2 regions of the Pseudobacillus sp. FSL P4-0506 genome follow, and region 1 is predicted to be linked to the other one. Evidence: predicted binding sites of a transcription regulator. Region 1 holds the regulator's gene; the other holds the start of a gene.
What was found. Region 1 encodes LexA, which represses DNA repair genes until DNA is damaged. Its sites were predicted from a motif close to CGAACATATGTTCG; they were not measured.
Positions count from the first base shown of each region.

Region 1 (7,539 bases):
GTTATTTTCGAGTATCCCATACTCGTTTTCAACTTAAAGGTGTTTTTTATTTGTCTCACTTTATGGGGTCAGTCCACTTAGTTGGATGAGTGCTTTTATTTAGATGGATTAATTAATATGGTTGATTTTTTATTTGAAATACACAAAACGCAGGATTTTATAATGATTAGAACTTTTATTTTTTACTAATCATACAGGCAATATCAAACAAACATCAGCTTATCACTATACAATCCTGTGGTAAACTATCCTCATTTATCCATGTTTCTACCATGCGATTAAAGAAGTCGGGCATTGCCAAAGGCGCTCCATGTCCAATATTAGGTATAACTATACCTATGCAATGAGAATTAGCATCTACAATATCCTTTGCGGATTTTTTCATGATGGCTTTTTCCTTCTCGCCTACAGTAACTAATATTTTTCCATTTGCCTTTTTAAAATCTGCGGGTATCCCAAACGATATGTTTTCTTCTAATACTCTCACAAGAGTGTCAGGCTTCATTTGACAACTTTCTTCATAATATTTTTCAAAGTAGTCTTTGCTTATATATAATGGTTTTGCTTGTAATTGTGAAAACCATCTATTTTTAATTAATGGAAAGGATAATCTGATAGTAGGTCGAATTAGTTTTTTAGCGTATGGAATGGGTCTGACAACAGCGCTATTTATTACGGCAAAATCAATTAAATCTGGTTTCATACTTAATAGTTGAATGATAACTTGAGAACCCAGAGAAAACCCAATTAAAATTACTTTCTTCGTTCCTGCTTTTTTCTCGATTAATTGGATCAATTCTACTGCACTAGTCTTTATGGAGAAATTAATTTTGTGATTGTTTAGCCCGTGTTCAGGTAAATCTGGAACAATGCAATGATAATGGGCGAAGTATTGAACTTGTTTATCCCACATCCAACCACTTACCCCACCACCATGTAAAAATAGCATCAAAGGAGCACTCTCATCGCCATGTTCTTGATATTGTAAGGCCAAATCATCCACCTCTCTTATCTAGGAATGTAAGTTTTGTTAAATGCTGTTAATCTATTATCCGATAAAACTTTTTGAAAAGTTAGTAATTAGCTTATGAAACAGCTTTTTATTGTTATTTTTTGGAGGATTATAATTTGATGTAGGAGTATAGCTATTAACGATAAAAATGAGGAGAGTAGAGTGGTTCGTTCACTAGAAGGTGTAAGCACGTTTGATGAACTAGAGGGTTGGATGGTTAAACAAGGAGATGAAACTGAATGTAGAAATAACGGTTGGTGGTAGTTTATGTTTTTTTGAATAGGAACAGGGAAAACATAAACCAAAAAGATCGGAGGGATGGAACAAAACACTAATTTTTTCTAGCTGTCTGTTTGGCAATCATTCAGAGGAATTACCCGAGCGTAGGAAGAGTAATTTTTTGGTCCTTTTTCTTCGATCTTGCCGTACATTTCTTATTATTTTTAGCGCTCTAGCGAGAAGTGGCCATACGCTTTTCGACAGTATGGCCTCTTGTGATGCTGACTTTTTGAGGAGTCTATTCCTGCCAGGTGTAGAAGCAAATTCAATAGAAATAAAGGAGGCGTAATGAATGAATCTTCTTTGCATCAAAGCGATGGAAGCATTTAAAAAAGATGCTGAACGTCAGGGGCAGAATAAAATCCAATTGGAAAGGATGAATGGCAAAAAAAGGACGGCAAAAATCCCTAAATAATGATTTGAAGAATCGTTAGATAGGGCAACACTGCTTTTAAGGTATGAGCGTATTAAAAAAAGGGCATGTCAGGTTTGCTCGGAGCCCTTATTTTTCCGAATTAGTTGATAGTAAAAATAAAAGCCCTGGCCCTATTATTCATGGAGGACCAAAAAGCATATTTAAGAAAGCAAAGAAAAGCAGATTTACAAAGTTTAAGCCATCTACGACAGATAAGCTCACCGAGGAAGAATGCCGATATATTGAAAATACATTAATCTTTTTAGCCCTTGATACAGACAAAATCAAGGGCTTTTTGTACAGTTAAATGTTTCTTGTAAAAGTTGTTTGGTTTTCTTTAGGCAAGGGCTTAACAAATAAAAAAGACCGCATGTCGATGACGATGTGAAGAAGGATTGGGAATAAAAGGGAGCCAGTAGCTAAATAAGTACGGGCAAAAATAAAACCAATGAACCCGGTAAGCAAGAGGCCTTTCCAGCCTTGATAAATGTGCCCAAATCCAAAAATAACGGCTGAGATAATGATTATATACATTGGTTGAATGTCAATTGGCAGACTCGACAGGTAATGAATAACAAACCCCCTGTAAATAATTTCCTCGCAAACACCTGCCGTTATAGCAACGAAGATAGATAATCTTCTTTCTTGTTTAGTTGTGGGCAATAAGTAGTCGATGTCTGCTGTTTGCTTGTTTAAGCGTTGTTGATAAGCCGGTATTTTCATTAGAACAAATAGTAAAATAAAGAGGCCTGCCAGAAAGCCGAAGATCATGCCGAGCGCTTCTGAATGGGGTTGCTGCGGAAGGGTTATTCCCATATCTTTAAACGTTATTTTTGTCATTACTATCATGAGAAGGATTGCTGCTACAATCGTCCATTCTGAATAAATGACAAATTTAAAGAATCTTACTCTCGAAAGGGTATCTTTTTTCTCCTTTAACGACTTTGTGTATTTAACGTCGAAGAAAGGATAAATTAAAAGAAGGAAAGCTAGTAATAAAGACTCTAAAATTAGTATTGACATATAAATTTACTCCTGTTTTACCTCCATTATCTCATGAGGATGGAAATTTATGCAACTAATGACCTAAATAACCTATCTTACTTTAGAGTAACTTAAAATTATTTTATTACTCTTTATTGCTTAATACACAAAGGTTTTTATGTTTTTAAGAATAAGTGACGGGCTAATCATTTATCGTTATAGTAGAAATTGGAAGAATGAATATAGAGAATAGAGGGGATGGACAAATGGGTAAAAAGCAGTTTGATTCTTCTCGGGAATATGCCTGCAAGCTTGATCAACAGGATGAGCTGGCATCCTTTCGCAACGAATTTTATATTCAAGAAGGAATCATTTATCTCGATGGTAATTCGTTAGGATTACTGTCCAGACGATCAGAGAAATCGTTGTTAGAGTTGCTAGATTCGTGGAAGCAGTTCGGAATTGATGGGTGGACAGAAGGGGGTTATCCTTGGTATGACCTCTCGGAGCGGCTTGGTGGGAAGCTGGCATCGTTAGTTGGGGCACGGCCTGAGGAGGTAATAGTGACTGGTTCCACAACAACGAATCTGCATCAGATGATTGCCACCTTTTATGAGCCGGAAGGCAAACGAACAAAAATACTGGCAGACGAACTTACGTTTCCTTCTGATATCTATGCGCTACGAAGCCAGATTCAGCTGAAAGGCTATCATCCGGAGGATCACTTGATTCGCGTACAAAGCCGCGATGGGCGTCTTATTGAAGAAGAAGATGTGATTGAAGCAATGACAGAAGAGGTGGCTTTAATCGTCTTGCCGAGCATCCTTTACCGGAGCGGGCAAATTCTTGACATAAAGCGCATAACGAAAGAAGCCCATAAACGCAATATTTTAATTGGCTTCGACCTGTGTCATTCAATTGGAGCAATTGAACACCAATTGAACGAATGGGAAGTAGACTTTGCGGTTTGGTGCCATTATAAATATTTAAATAGCGGTCCGGGCAGTGCCGGTGGATTATATGTAAATAAAAAACATTTTGGCAAGCTGCCAGGTCTTGCCGGATGGTTTGGTTCGAACAAAGAGAAACAATTTGATATGGAGCATACGTTCATGCCGGCAGAAGCGGCAGGAGCCTATCAGATCGGCACACCTCATATATTAAGTATTGCTCCATTGATCGGTTCACTCCAACTCTTTGAAGAGGCGGGTATAGAGAACCTCCGAAAAAAGTCTTTATGTATGACGCGTTATATGATCGAGCTCACTTCAGAAGAACTGAGCGAAGCCGGTTTTAAGATAGGGAATCCCTTGGAAGACAAGAGACGGGGCGGACACATTTATTTGGAGCATAAAGAAGCTGCACGGATTTGTAAAGCGTTAAAAGTGAATGGAGTTATTCCAGATTTTCGAGCTCCTCATGGGATCAGGCTTGCTCCAGTCCCTTTATATAACACGTATGAAGAAGTGTGGAAGGCGGTGCAGATTTTAAAGAAGATTATGAAGGAGGAACAATATAAACAGTTTGAGAATGAACGTGGCATTATTGCGTAAGTGGGGAACTCAATCATCAATTTTTTCTGCCTCTGGCCTATAAAGGTCCAGGGGTTTTTGGTGGTTGAAGAGACTCTGACTCTCTTGCTTTTAATCTAGCAATGGAACTTTCGATTGTTGTTCGGTGAATGGCTTTTCTCATTAAACAATCATATCTTCTTTAGGCTCGTCATATGATAGGTTAACTGCTATTCTATTACTCTTGCAAAAAAGTTAAAACTCCTTTCCGCACAATAGAGCAGAAAGGAGTTTGTCCAGCAGTTAATGGATATCCCGGTAGACGCCAATCACTTTGCCAAGGATAGTAGCAGACGACAGAATAATTGGTTCCATGGATGAATTTTCAGGTTGAAGGCGAATAAAGTCTTTTTCTTTAAAAAAGCGTTTAACGGTGGCTTCGTTTTCCTCGGTCATCGCTACAACTATTTCGCCATTTTTGGCTGTCTGTTGCTGGCGTACGACGACATAATCACCATTTAGAATGCCGGCTTCAATCATACTGTCGCCCATGATTTCCAGCATAAATACATTGTCATCGGCAGGTGCAAGCCGCTCCGGTAAAGGAAAATATTCTTCAATATTTTCGATGGCGGTAATAGGCATTCCGGCTGTTACTTTCCCGATTAATGGCACACTTACTACTTTTTGTCTCGGTACGCTTTCTTCCAATTCCAATATTTCGATCGCGCGTGGTTTCGTTGGATCGCGGCGGATCAGTCCTTTGCTCTCCAGACGAGAAAGATGGCCATGGACAGTGGAGCTGGATGCCAATCCAACTGCTTCCCCGATCTCGCGCACGGAAGGAGGATAGCCTTTTGCTTTAACTTCAAGCTTGATGAAGTCCAAAATATCTTGCTGCCTCTTCGATAATTTTGTCATTTGTCTGCACCTCTTAGATTATCTCTTTTCTGTATTATAACATGTCACTTTTTAGGATACAAACATAAGTTCGAATGAAATCTTGACTCAAACAAATGTTCCTATTAAAATAAAGATAAATATACGAACGAGTATTCGCTTGAAGGGGATGTTGAATGATGAAAGTGTTTGTTAAAAAGAATTCTTTTGTTCTGTTATTTATGGCTGTTACAATTATGGCAGGAAGCATGCTGATCTTTAATGTGAGTGAGAAACGTCTTCCTTACGAAGAAATCACCGTACGGGAAGGGGACTCTCTCTGGAGCATTGCCAGACAGTATAATAACAGCAAGGAAATGGAAGAAGAGGACTTTATCATGTGGATACAAAAAGAGAACAAGCTGCATTCCGTTAAAATATTACCGGGAGACACTCTCGTTATTCCCATTACTTCGCATTCATCTCATACTGGCGGCCAGATCGCTTTTAAAGGAGAGTAATTTCAAGTGAAAGCTATTATATATTGCCGTGTAAGCACAAAAAAAGAAACACAGGAAACGTCGCTTCAACGGCAAGAGGAAGAACTGCTCAGCCTTGCCTTCCGAAAAGGATATGAAGTGGCAGCGGTGATTAAAGAGCAAGTGAGTGGCTATGAATTAGATCGGCCGGGAATGCTTGATTTGCTAGATCTAGTGAAAAAGGAATCGATTGATGCTGTACTGATTCAGGATGAAACACGAATTGGACGAGGCAATGCTAAAATTGCTTTGCTGCACTGCTTGTTTAAAGAAGGAGTAAAAGTATTTAGCATCGCTGATGATGGAGAGCTGCAGCTGTCAGAATCAGATTCAATGGTTATTCAAATTGTTAGCATGGTAGAAGAATACCAGCGGAAGATTCATAATTTAAAAATCAAGCGAGGAATGAAACGGGCGGTAGAAAACGGTTTTCGACCTGAAGACAATTTAAAGAATAGAGGAAACCCAGCCGGAAGAGAGAGGAAGGAAGTGCCGATGGAAGAAATTGTCCGTCTACGCCGCAATAACCTTACTTTCGAAGAAATAGCTGCTACTTTAAACGGCTTTGGTTATCGGGTATCTAAGGCGACAGTTCACAGACGATTTAAAGAGTATGCTGAACAGGCGGATAAAGATCTTGAATAGGCATCTTTCTTGTTTATTCCTTTCCCTTTTAATAAAATAAAGGCAAGAATATATTAAAGAAAAAGAAAGGAGAGTCTGCTGATTTATAACGAATTGGCAGTAACCCCATCTATGCTTTCTCAAGATAAACTAGCTCGTATTAATGAGCTTTCCAAGAAATCAAAAACTGAAGGGCTGTCCGCAGAGGAACAAGCAGAGCAGACAAGCCTGCGCCAAGAATACTTACGTGCTTTTCGCTCGTCCATGAAAAATACAGTGGAATCGGTGCGTATTTTTGATCCTGAAGGCAATGAAGTGACACCTGAAAAAATTAAAGACATTCAAAAACGTAAAAGAATGCATTAATGAGCCGGCAAACGCTGGCTTTTTTATATGGAGTAAACGGAAAAGAAAATGACAAATAATAGATCTTCTCAGACATCTTGTATATTTTGATAAAGACCTATATATTAAGAAGGAACAATATTTGTAAGGAAAGGGAGTTTTCCATGTTTGATACAGTTGATCAATTAGCAGTGAATACGATCCGCACACTTTCTATAGATGCGATTGAAAAAGCGAATTCTGGGCATCCGGGTCTGCCGATGGGAGCTGCTCCAATGGCTTATACATTGTGGAGCCGTTACATGAACCACAACCCGAAAAATTCAAAATGGTTTAACCGTGACCGTTTCGTTTTGTCAGCAGGACACGGGTCTATGCTGTTATATAGCCTTCTGCATTTATCGGGCTATGATTTATCAATGGATGAAATTAAAAATTTCCGCCAATGGGGCAGTAAAACACCAGGACATCCAGAATACGGACACACGGACGGTGTAGAAGCAACGACCGGACCTCTTGGCCAAGGGATTGCCATGGCAGTTGGAATGGCAATGGCGGAGAGACACTTAGCTGCCGTCTATAATAAGGACCAATATAGCGTAGTCAACCATTATACATACACACTTTGCGGTGATGGAGACTTAATGGAAGGTGTGGCTTCCGAAGCTGCTTCCCTTGCAGGTCATCTAAAGCTCGGCCGGTTAATTGCTTTATATGATTCCAATGATATTTCTCTTGATGGCGATCTTGATAAGTCCTTCTCTGAAAGTGTGAAAGACCGCTTTAAAGCCTATGGGTGGCAGTATCTCCGTGTTGAAGATGGAAATGACATGGAAGAGATCTCCAGAGCGATTGAAGAAGCGCAAAAAGACGAATCACGGCCAACACTGATTGAAGTAAAAACAGTTATCGGATATGGCTCACCTAATAAATCCGGTAAGTCAGACGTAC
Region 1 is NZ_JBBOOI010000001.1:3,298,045-3,305,583, reverse strand. It holds gene MKZ02_RS16390 (alpha/beta fold hydrolase) at 215-994, opposite strand; gene MKZ02_RS16385 (hypothetical protein) at 1,584-1,706, shown strand; gene MKZ02_RS16380 (CPBP family intramembrane glutamic endopeptidase) at 2,010-2,729, opposite strand; gene kynU (kynureninase) at 2,957-4,243, shown strand; gene lexA (transcriptional repressor LexA) at 4,505-5,122, opposite strand; gene yneA (cell division suppressor protein YneA) at 5,278-5,601, shown strand; gene MKZ02_RS16360 (YneB family resolvase-like protein) at 5,608-6,264, shown strand; gene MKZ02_RS16355 (DUF896 domain-containing protein) at 6,376-6,609, shown strand; gene tkt (transketolase) at 6,753-7,539, shown strand, end outside.

Region 2 (7,539 bases), 1.1 Mb from region 1:
GTTGTCTGAGCCGCTGGATCAATTCGAGAAAGGTACGGTTCAGCAGGCTCTACACTCATTAATGAATACTCTGGACGTCTTATTGCCTGAAATTATTTTAGAAACAGAACAGGTATACAAACATGAGGAACTTTTTTATTGGTTAAAGGATTAAGCAACCGTTATCAGTTAAACAGAGCAATAAGAAAAAGCATTTGATTAACTAATCAGATGCTTTTTTTCATCAGCAAGAGAAAGAAAGAGGAGTCGTTTATAAGCAATAAAGTATACATAAATTTCCTTTTGAAAAATAAATTATATCGAGAGAAGGTAAATTTATATCAGAGCAATAAAATGGTAATTAATTGCGCCATAAGGTATATTGACTCAGGGTATAATTTCCTATATTCTTCTTATGATATTGTGATCGCTTTATTGGTAGTTTGATAAAGTGATTCCTAATGATAAAGGCAAACTTATCGAAAGGTAAGGACGCAAAGCCGCGGGTCTAAGATTTTTAATTATGATAGCCGGGCTGCCAAAGGGGAAAATGATGGTCCTATTTGGTGAATCCAATTAAAGGTAGGGACTAATGATGCAAAATGAAGAGTTAAGAACGAGCATTAAAAGATTTTACAGCCTGATGGAAAGTTATTCGGATACTCCTGATTCAGCATTTGATTTTATTGTTTTTTTACGATCTTTTCTACGGATAAAATCTCCGTTGCCTTTGCCGACAACAGAGATAATGACGGTTCTTAAAGTTAACAAACCAGCTGTATTTTTTTCTTTAAGAGAAATGTCAAAGCGAAATGATATCCTTGAGTTTTTAACTGCGTTATCCATGGATTTTGAAAAAGCAGAGAAAAAGCTGCAAGATTTGTTAAAGAATAAACCTGTCTAGTTCAACCGCCAGCATTCTTGCTGGTTTTTTTTATGCGATAAAGATACTGTGGAACCGACGTGTCTCAAGAAAAGACAAGCAGACTATGATGCGCTTATTAGCCGTAAGCGTCCCAACGTTTAACGGTTAGAAATATACTTATTACTCCCGGGAAGCTTTTTAATATCATTCCAAGCGTTAACCGCGTCTTTATGACTTTTTGTTTTATTTTTTGGATCAGCGAAGAAGTCGCGGATAAATTGGTTATATTCAAATTGGGGGGCAATTTGTTTCTTATATGGTGAGTCTTTCTTGCACTCTTCTTCCTCGTGCCAAGCCTTTACCACATCACGATATGTTTTTCCTATATTATTTTTAAAGTAATGTTGAATATATGTAGAAAAACGGAACTTCGGACTAATCGCTGACTTGAAAAAAGCTCTAACGTCTTGGCTGCAGCGATGGTTTTCGGTAATGACCGTATCCAAACTTAACGATCTTTGTTTGTTGGGGTTTGAGCGAACCGTTAGTTTTCTGAGCGGCTTCTCTACTTTCCCCGTCTCAAGAAACATTTCAATTCTAGCTGAAAGTTCTATTTTCGAACCGGATGCGCTTATCCCATTCTCTCTGCAGCATAATCGCAATTCTTCCTTCAGCCAATAAAAATTTTTAAAATCTTGACTAGTTATATATCTTGTAAGACCAGGCCTCATCATTACACCTCCGTATACTTATTCCAGTTTAGAACAAACGTTCTTTTTTATCAATCCAATTATGGATAAAAATGTGAATGACTAACAAACATTAGCAAAACCGCTAGGTATCAACATGTTTTTTAAACCACCGCACGATGATGTAAAAGAAAAGTCATTCTGATGAAGAGATCATTTATTGGGCAGAAAGTGTGCAAAAATAAAAAACACCGACTGCTAGGATAGACTTTCAGGTTGATCATTACTATAAGAAAGCCACATGAAGTGAGTGCCATATTCATTTGAACAAAGGTAAATCATGTTTTCATACGGTTCTTCTATAAAGGCGCACAGAGGGAATTTGAGATATGAAAGGATAATTTCACCATTTTTTGTAAGCGGCGGATCACTTTGATTAGCTAGATAACTAACAAAAAAGACAGCCTAGCTATTGATTATATGAGCTGAAGAACAACTAGGTATTTCCTACTACCCATAAGGTGGTTTTTTTATTGAATTATATCCTTTTTGTGGAAATAAATATTTTTCAATAAAAGTAAAAAATTATATTGTAATTTTTGTTAGAAAGCTATAATATAAGTCTCAATCACAGAAACTATTAGAAGCGAGGATAAAAATTTGAAGTCATTTAAGATTTTACCAATTTTAGGATTGTCATTTGGATTATTGTTTTCTTCAAGTGCTTCAGCGGCTATAAAGCCTGTAGAGCGCTATGATATTTCGGACGTCGGTCCAAACCATCGGTTTTATGATTCAATTGAACGGTTTGTTTACTCTGATATTGTTGATGGATACGTCGAGTCCGAAACAATTGAAGAAGATGGCGAAATATACGATTACTCGTACATAAGTATTCGTCCAGAGGAAAAAATTAACCGCGCACAGTTCACAAAGATTTTAGTAAGTGCTTTATCTTTGAAGACTGGAACGAATGTAAAAGAATTCCCTGATGTGAAAGCTTCTAAATGGTATTATGAGCCGGTGCGTATCGCAAGTAGCCATGGGATCGTTGCTGGTGGATCTAATGGAAAGTTTAACCCGGATGCGCATATTACGCGTGACCAAATGGCAGCAATGATTTACCGGGCATTCAGCAATACAGTGGCTTTTAAAGCACCAACGAAGACATTTAAAGATGTCCCGCCTACAAACTTTGCTTATGAGGCGATTGTAAAATCTGCTGCAAACGGGATTATTCAAGGATACGGTGATACATTTAAGCCCCATGATTTAGCTACCCGAGGCCAAGCGATTGCTATGATTGACCGGGCGCTTCATCAAGAAGCGGGGAGCGAGGCCGATCAAACAGCAATCAAGACAGTTGTGAATCGCAACGTTCAAGAAGAAATGCGATTAATGAAAGAGCAAAATACAGCCGGGCTTAAAGCTCTTTATCAGGATACAGCGACAGGCTATTATTTATCGGAATCGCTTGACACGGTAGAATTACCGGGTGACATAGAGGATATGGGAGGCACTTTTACTATTGAGCAAATTGGCACTCATGAGATCAATCCTGTAACTGTCAATAAACGCTTTGCAAAAGTTCGGATGGATAATCTAAAGTATAAAGTATCATTCTCGTCACCAGATTTATCTTTCAGTATGAACGTGGATGCTTCAGGAACGGCTTATTTGAAAAAAGGCATGGACGGAAAATGGAAGATTTATAATCTTGTGCTAGATAATGAAGACATTCAAGATGATTGGGAAGCGGAGATTTCCGCAGCAGCCAATGCTTCCTAATTATACTTGTTAAAGTAGATAAAATAAAAAAGCAAATGGGTCATTAACACCCGTTTGCTTTTTTTATTTAGCATATTTCATAAAGAATGCGAATGAATCAATTAAATCATACTATTTCATGTCAGTAGAGAAAAGATCAATTGTACGGTAGATGAGATTATATGAAGAATTGGACTTTACACTGAAGAAGAAAGAGCATCAATCGACTCTTTTCTTGGCAAGAATACCCTTCATTTATCTGTAGTGCATAAGGGAGTGCTAAAGAATAATCATAGAGTGCGTCTATGAAAGGTTATAAAGGTGGGGAACTGCCATAAGAGGTAGTAAGAATTAAGGGTGTTTATATAAGTTGAAAAAAATAAAAAGTAACAAAACCTTTTGTGCAGAAGAACGGGGAAAGGAACTTAAGAATAATAATCAGTATTTTCATAATTAATAACAGAACATAGCAATAGAATATCTTGATGAATCTCTTTTCGGATAGCTTCTTTTGGGCAATCGTAATACTCATCTATTAATTTGCCTAGTTCTTTGATAAATATTACCAATTCTGAATCAGAAAGCATGCAAAAACCTCCTTTAAGCGACATTATAACTGCGTCTATATTACCATTTGTTTTAGGAGGAAGACAAGTTAAAGAGTGTAAGTAGACCTATTTGAAGTAAGAAGGGGGCTGGTTAAGAAAAAGAGCACTAGGAAGGTAAACGGTTAATTCTTTCTTTGTTCTTGACATCGTAGTCTTCGGTAATCTGGTTGCATCATTTTATACTTGTCATGAAGCATATCCCTTGGTTCATAGCATTTATTGAACCAGATCGTCAATCAACCGCTTTATCCTTTTCTCTATTTTTATGTTGTTGTCCGGCTATTAAGGTTGCAAGAGATTGAATCGATTCTTACAACAGGCCAATGTCTCTTCAAATAGCAACGCCAGAGCCAGAATAAAGACAATTAATTGGTTTCAGAGTGTGAACAGAACGGCCGGTCATCTGGGGCTAAACTGATCTGTAGTAGTTTCTCGAGTTTGCAAGCGTTTTTTTGATAAACTATCTATAAGACGGAACATAAATACGGGAGGGATAAATATGGCTGAGAAAGTGATTGCAGGCGAGTGCTGTCCCATTTGTAGCAGGGACAATAACTGTTGTCATTCGATGGATAAATCTTTAGGGGAATGCTGGTGCAGTGAGGAGTCTTTTCCAAAAGAAATCTTTGACCTGGTGCCTGTCGAACAATTAAGAAAAACATGTATTTGTAAAAAATGTTTGGACCGTTTTAAAGAGGAAGGTTTGCTTTAGAAGAGGGCATTGATCATATGTGCTGTTTTTCCCTCCATTTACTGTGGGATAAGTTGGCTTTCAAGGCTTGTTTGGCTTAGTGGCGACTTTAATATCTCCTTCGATTTCATTAGCGGCTGAAGGAAAAATACGAACAGTTGATCAACGATTCTTCTGTAGGTCATTAAAATATTTCATAAAAAACAGTTGAAATAACACCTAATAGTGTTAAGATTTTTATGACACTATTAGGTGTTATAAAAATGGAGGTGCCATAATGAAAGCTCAAGAATCATTACCGGAAATCAGAAAAACTATCGTCCTCAATGCTTCAATTGAAACAGTTTGGAAGGCCGTTTCTACGTCGGAAGGCATGGCCTCATGGTGGATGCCAAGTAATTTTGAACCTATTTTAGGACGCGAATTCGTCCTGTATGCCGGCCAATTTGGCGACTCGCCCTGTAAAGTAACTGAACTTGATCCCCCTCATCGTGTTGGATTTGATTGGGGGAAAGACTGGCATCTTGCTTTTGAATTAAAAGAGGCAGAAGGAGGAAAAACAGAGTTTACGTTAATTCACTCTGGATGGAATGCCGAACAAGTGACAGAGTTCGGACAGCCGCATTCAGTGATTCGTGCGGTTATGGATGATGGCTGGGAAAAAATCGTAAACGAAAAGCTTCCTTCCTATATTGAGGCTTAAAATGTATTCTCCTGAACCTAAGCATGATATATTTCAAGCGATTGCAGATCCAACTCGCCGTAATCTGTTAAAATTACTGGCAAATAAAGAAATGTCTATTGCAGCGATTACAGAATGCTTCCCTATAAGCCGCACAGCTGTTAATAAACATCTGCAGGTGCTTTTTGAAGCCAGGCTTGTCAGCAGTCGAAAGGTCGGACGGGAAAAGCGTTATAAGCTTGAAGCAGAACCGTTGGTTGAGTTAAAAGACTGGCTTGCCTTTTTTGAACAGTATTGGGATGAAAAGCTGCACGCTCTGAAAAGATATGTAGAGGAACATAATGATCAAACGTGGTAAAAAGATAGGATATATAAGTTAATGTGTTCTATGTTCATCTTTCGTTCAGTCAGAATTAGAGAAATCAGAAGGGCATTGCTTTAAGTATGATGTATACAGTGATCTAAGTAATTAGCGGAGAGGCAGGGAGCTAACATAATACTTTAGCAAGAAATGGAGAGGTGATCTTTCAGCTTCTTTCTATAGGATTTTATTAAATTATAGAGGTGAATTATTTTATTGATGGAAAGATTCTTGATAAACTAACTATGCAAATTAGCGAGAGAATAGAGGATATCCAGAGGAGAACAGCATGGAAAATTGGTTGATTGGAATCATGAATGAATATGGTTATATGGGAATTGTTCTTTTAATTGCTCTTGAAAATATCTTTCCTCCCATACCGTCAGAAGTCATCTTAACGTTTGGAGGCTTTATGACGACTACTTCTGAGCTAAGCATTACGGGTGTGATCATTTCCTCAACGGTAGGTTCAGTTATCGGGGCCCTAGTTCTGTATTTTATTGGCTTGCAGCTTAATGTCCCAAGATTGGAGAAAATCGTTAATAAATGGGGTCATATCCTTAGAGTTACGACTAAAGACGTACATAGAGCAGATGCCTGGTTTGACAAGTATGGAGCATGGACGGTTTTCTTTTGCCGCTTTGTTCCGTTGATTCGCAGTTTGATTTCTATTCCTGCTGGCATGTCAAACATGAATATTGGATTATTTCTTCTCTTTACTACCCTAGGGACACTGATTTGGAATACGGTTCTTGTAAACTTGGGAGCGTCCGTCGGGGCTTCCTGGGAAGTCATCGTACAGAATATCGGAATTTATTCTAAAGTCATCTATGTTTTGTTGTTTTTGCTCCTTGTTTTTTGCTTATTCATTGTTATAAAAAGAAAAAGATAACCACCTAATATCCAAAATAAAAAAGTCAACAAAAAATGTTGCCTTTTTTATTTTACAGAAGACAGTTGATGAGCAAGAATTGGTAGAGTAAAAGAAGAGACTAGTTTTATGAGAGGAGAAGAAGATGAAAGTTAGAAAATTGAATCAAGATGAAAGACCTCCTATGGATTTATTATTGCTAGCAGACCCTTCTCAAGAAAACGTGGAGGAATACATGGAAAGAGGAGAATGTTTTGTTGCTGAAGATAATAAACAAGTAATTGGCGTATATGTGCTATTGCCTACAAGACCGCACACGATAGAGCTAGTGAATGTGGCAGTTGTCGAGGAGCAGCACGGCAAAGGGATAGGGAAACAACTAGTTAGGCATGCGATTGAACTTGCTAAGAAGAGACGATTTAAAACAATCGAAATTGGCACTGGAAATTCAAGTATCGGCCAATTAGCTCTTTATCAAAAATGCGGGTTTAGGATTGTCGGAGTGGATAAAGATTTTTTTATTCGACATTATTCAGAGGAAATTTTTGAAAATGGGATACAGTGCAGGGATATGATCCGCTTATCTCAAGATTTATAAAAAATGGTCTCTCCCCAACGTTATGCTTTCTTATTCTCTCGCTTATTCGGTTGATTATCTCTAACCACACAGTGAGGGGAGGATGAGAGAGCATGACATGTTAATAAGCTGCTCTGAAAGTGGATGAATGGCTAATATGGAACAGCGAAAAGAAAGTCCCTCATTCGTCAGCTGAATTAAATAATTTATTTCTAAATAAATTGAATCATGTACATAGAACGTTAAATAGCTTTTCTACAATCAAATATAAGTAGGAAGCAAAATAAACAACGTTATTATTTTTCTATAAAAAGCCGATAAAAGTCAGAAAGTTCTGTTGACTTATAAGGGAGATCATTTATTATTAAGTTATGAAACAATGTTTTACTTATAAAACAAATGTAAGGTGGGAGAGACATATGCCATTTGTACAAGTTAATGATTTAGCG
Region 2 is NZ_JBBOOI010000001.1:2,244,564-2,252,102, forward strand. It holds gene MKZ02_RS11145 (DUF402 domain-containing protein) at 1-154, shown strand, start outside; cyclic di-GMP riboswitch class I at 439-522, shown strand; gene MKZ02_RS11150 (hypothetical protein) at 572-883, shown strand; gene MKZ02_RS11155 (DUF6434 domain-containing protein) at 1,003-1,575, opposite strand; gene MKZ02_RS11160 (S-layer homology domain-containing protein) at 2,194-3,321, shown strand; gene MKZ02_RS11165 (hypothetical protein) at 3,726-3,887, opposite strand; gene MKZ02_RS11170 (cysteine-rich CWC family protein) at 4,408-4,620, shown strand; gene MKZ02_RS11175 (SRPBCC family protein) at 4,877-5,302, shown strand; gene MKZ02_RS11180 (ArsR/SmtB family transcription factor) at 5,304-5,639, shown strand; gene MKZ02_RS11185 (DedA family protein) at 5,932-6,534, shown strand; gene MKZ02_RS11190 (GNAT family N-acetyltransferase) at 6,659-7,111, shown strand; gene MKZ02_RS11195 (alpha/beta fold hydrolase) at 7,510-7,539, shown strand, end outside.
Region 2: a site for LexA is predicted at 1,606-1,619, ahead of MKZ02_RS11155 (DUF6434 domain-containing protein). Genes of this name have one in related genera too.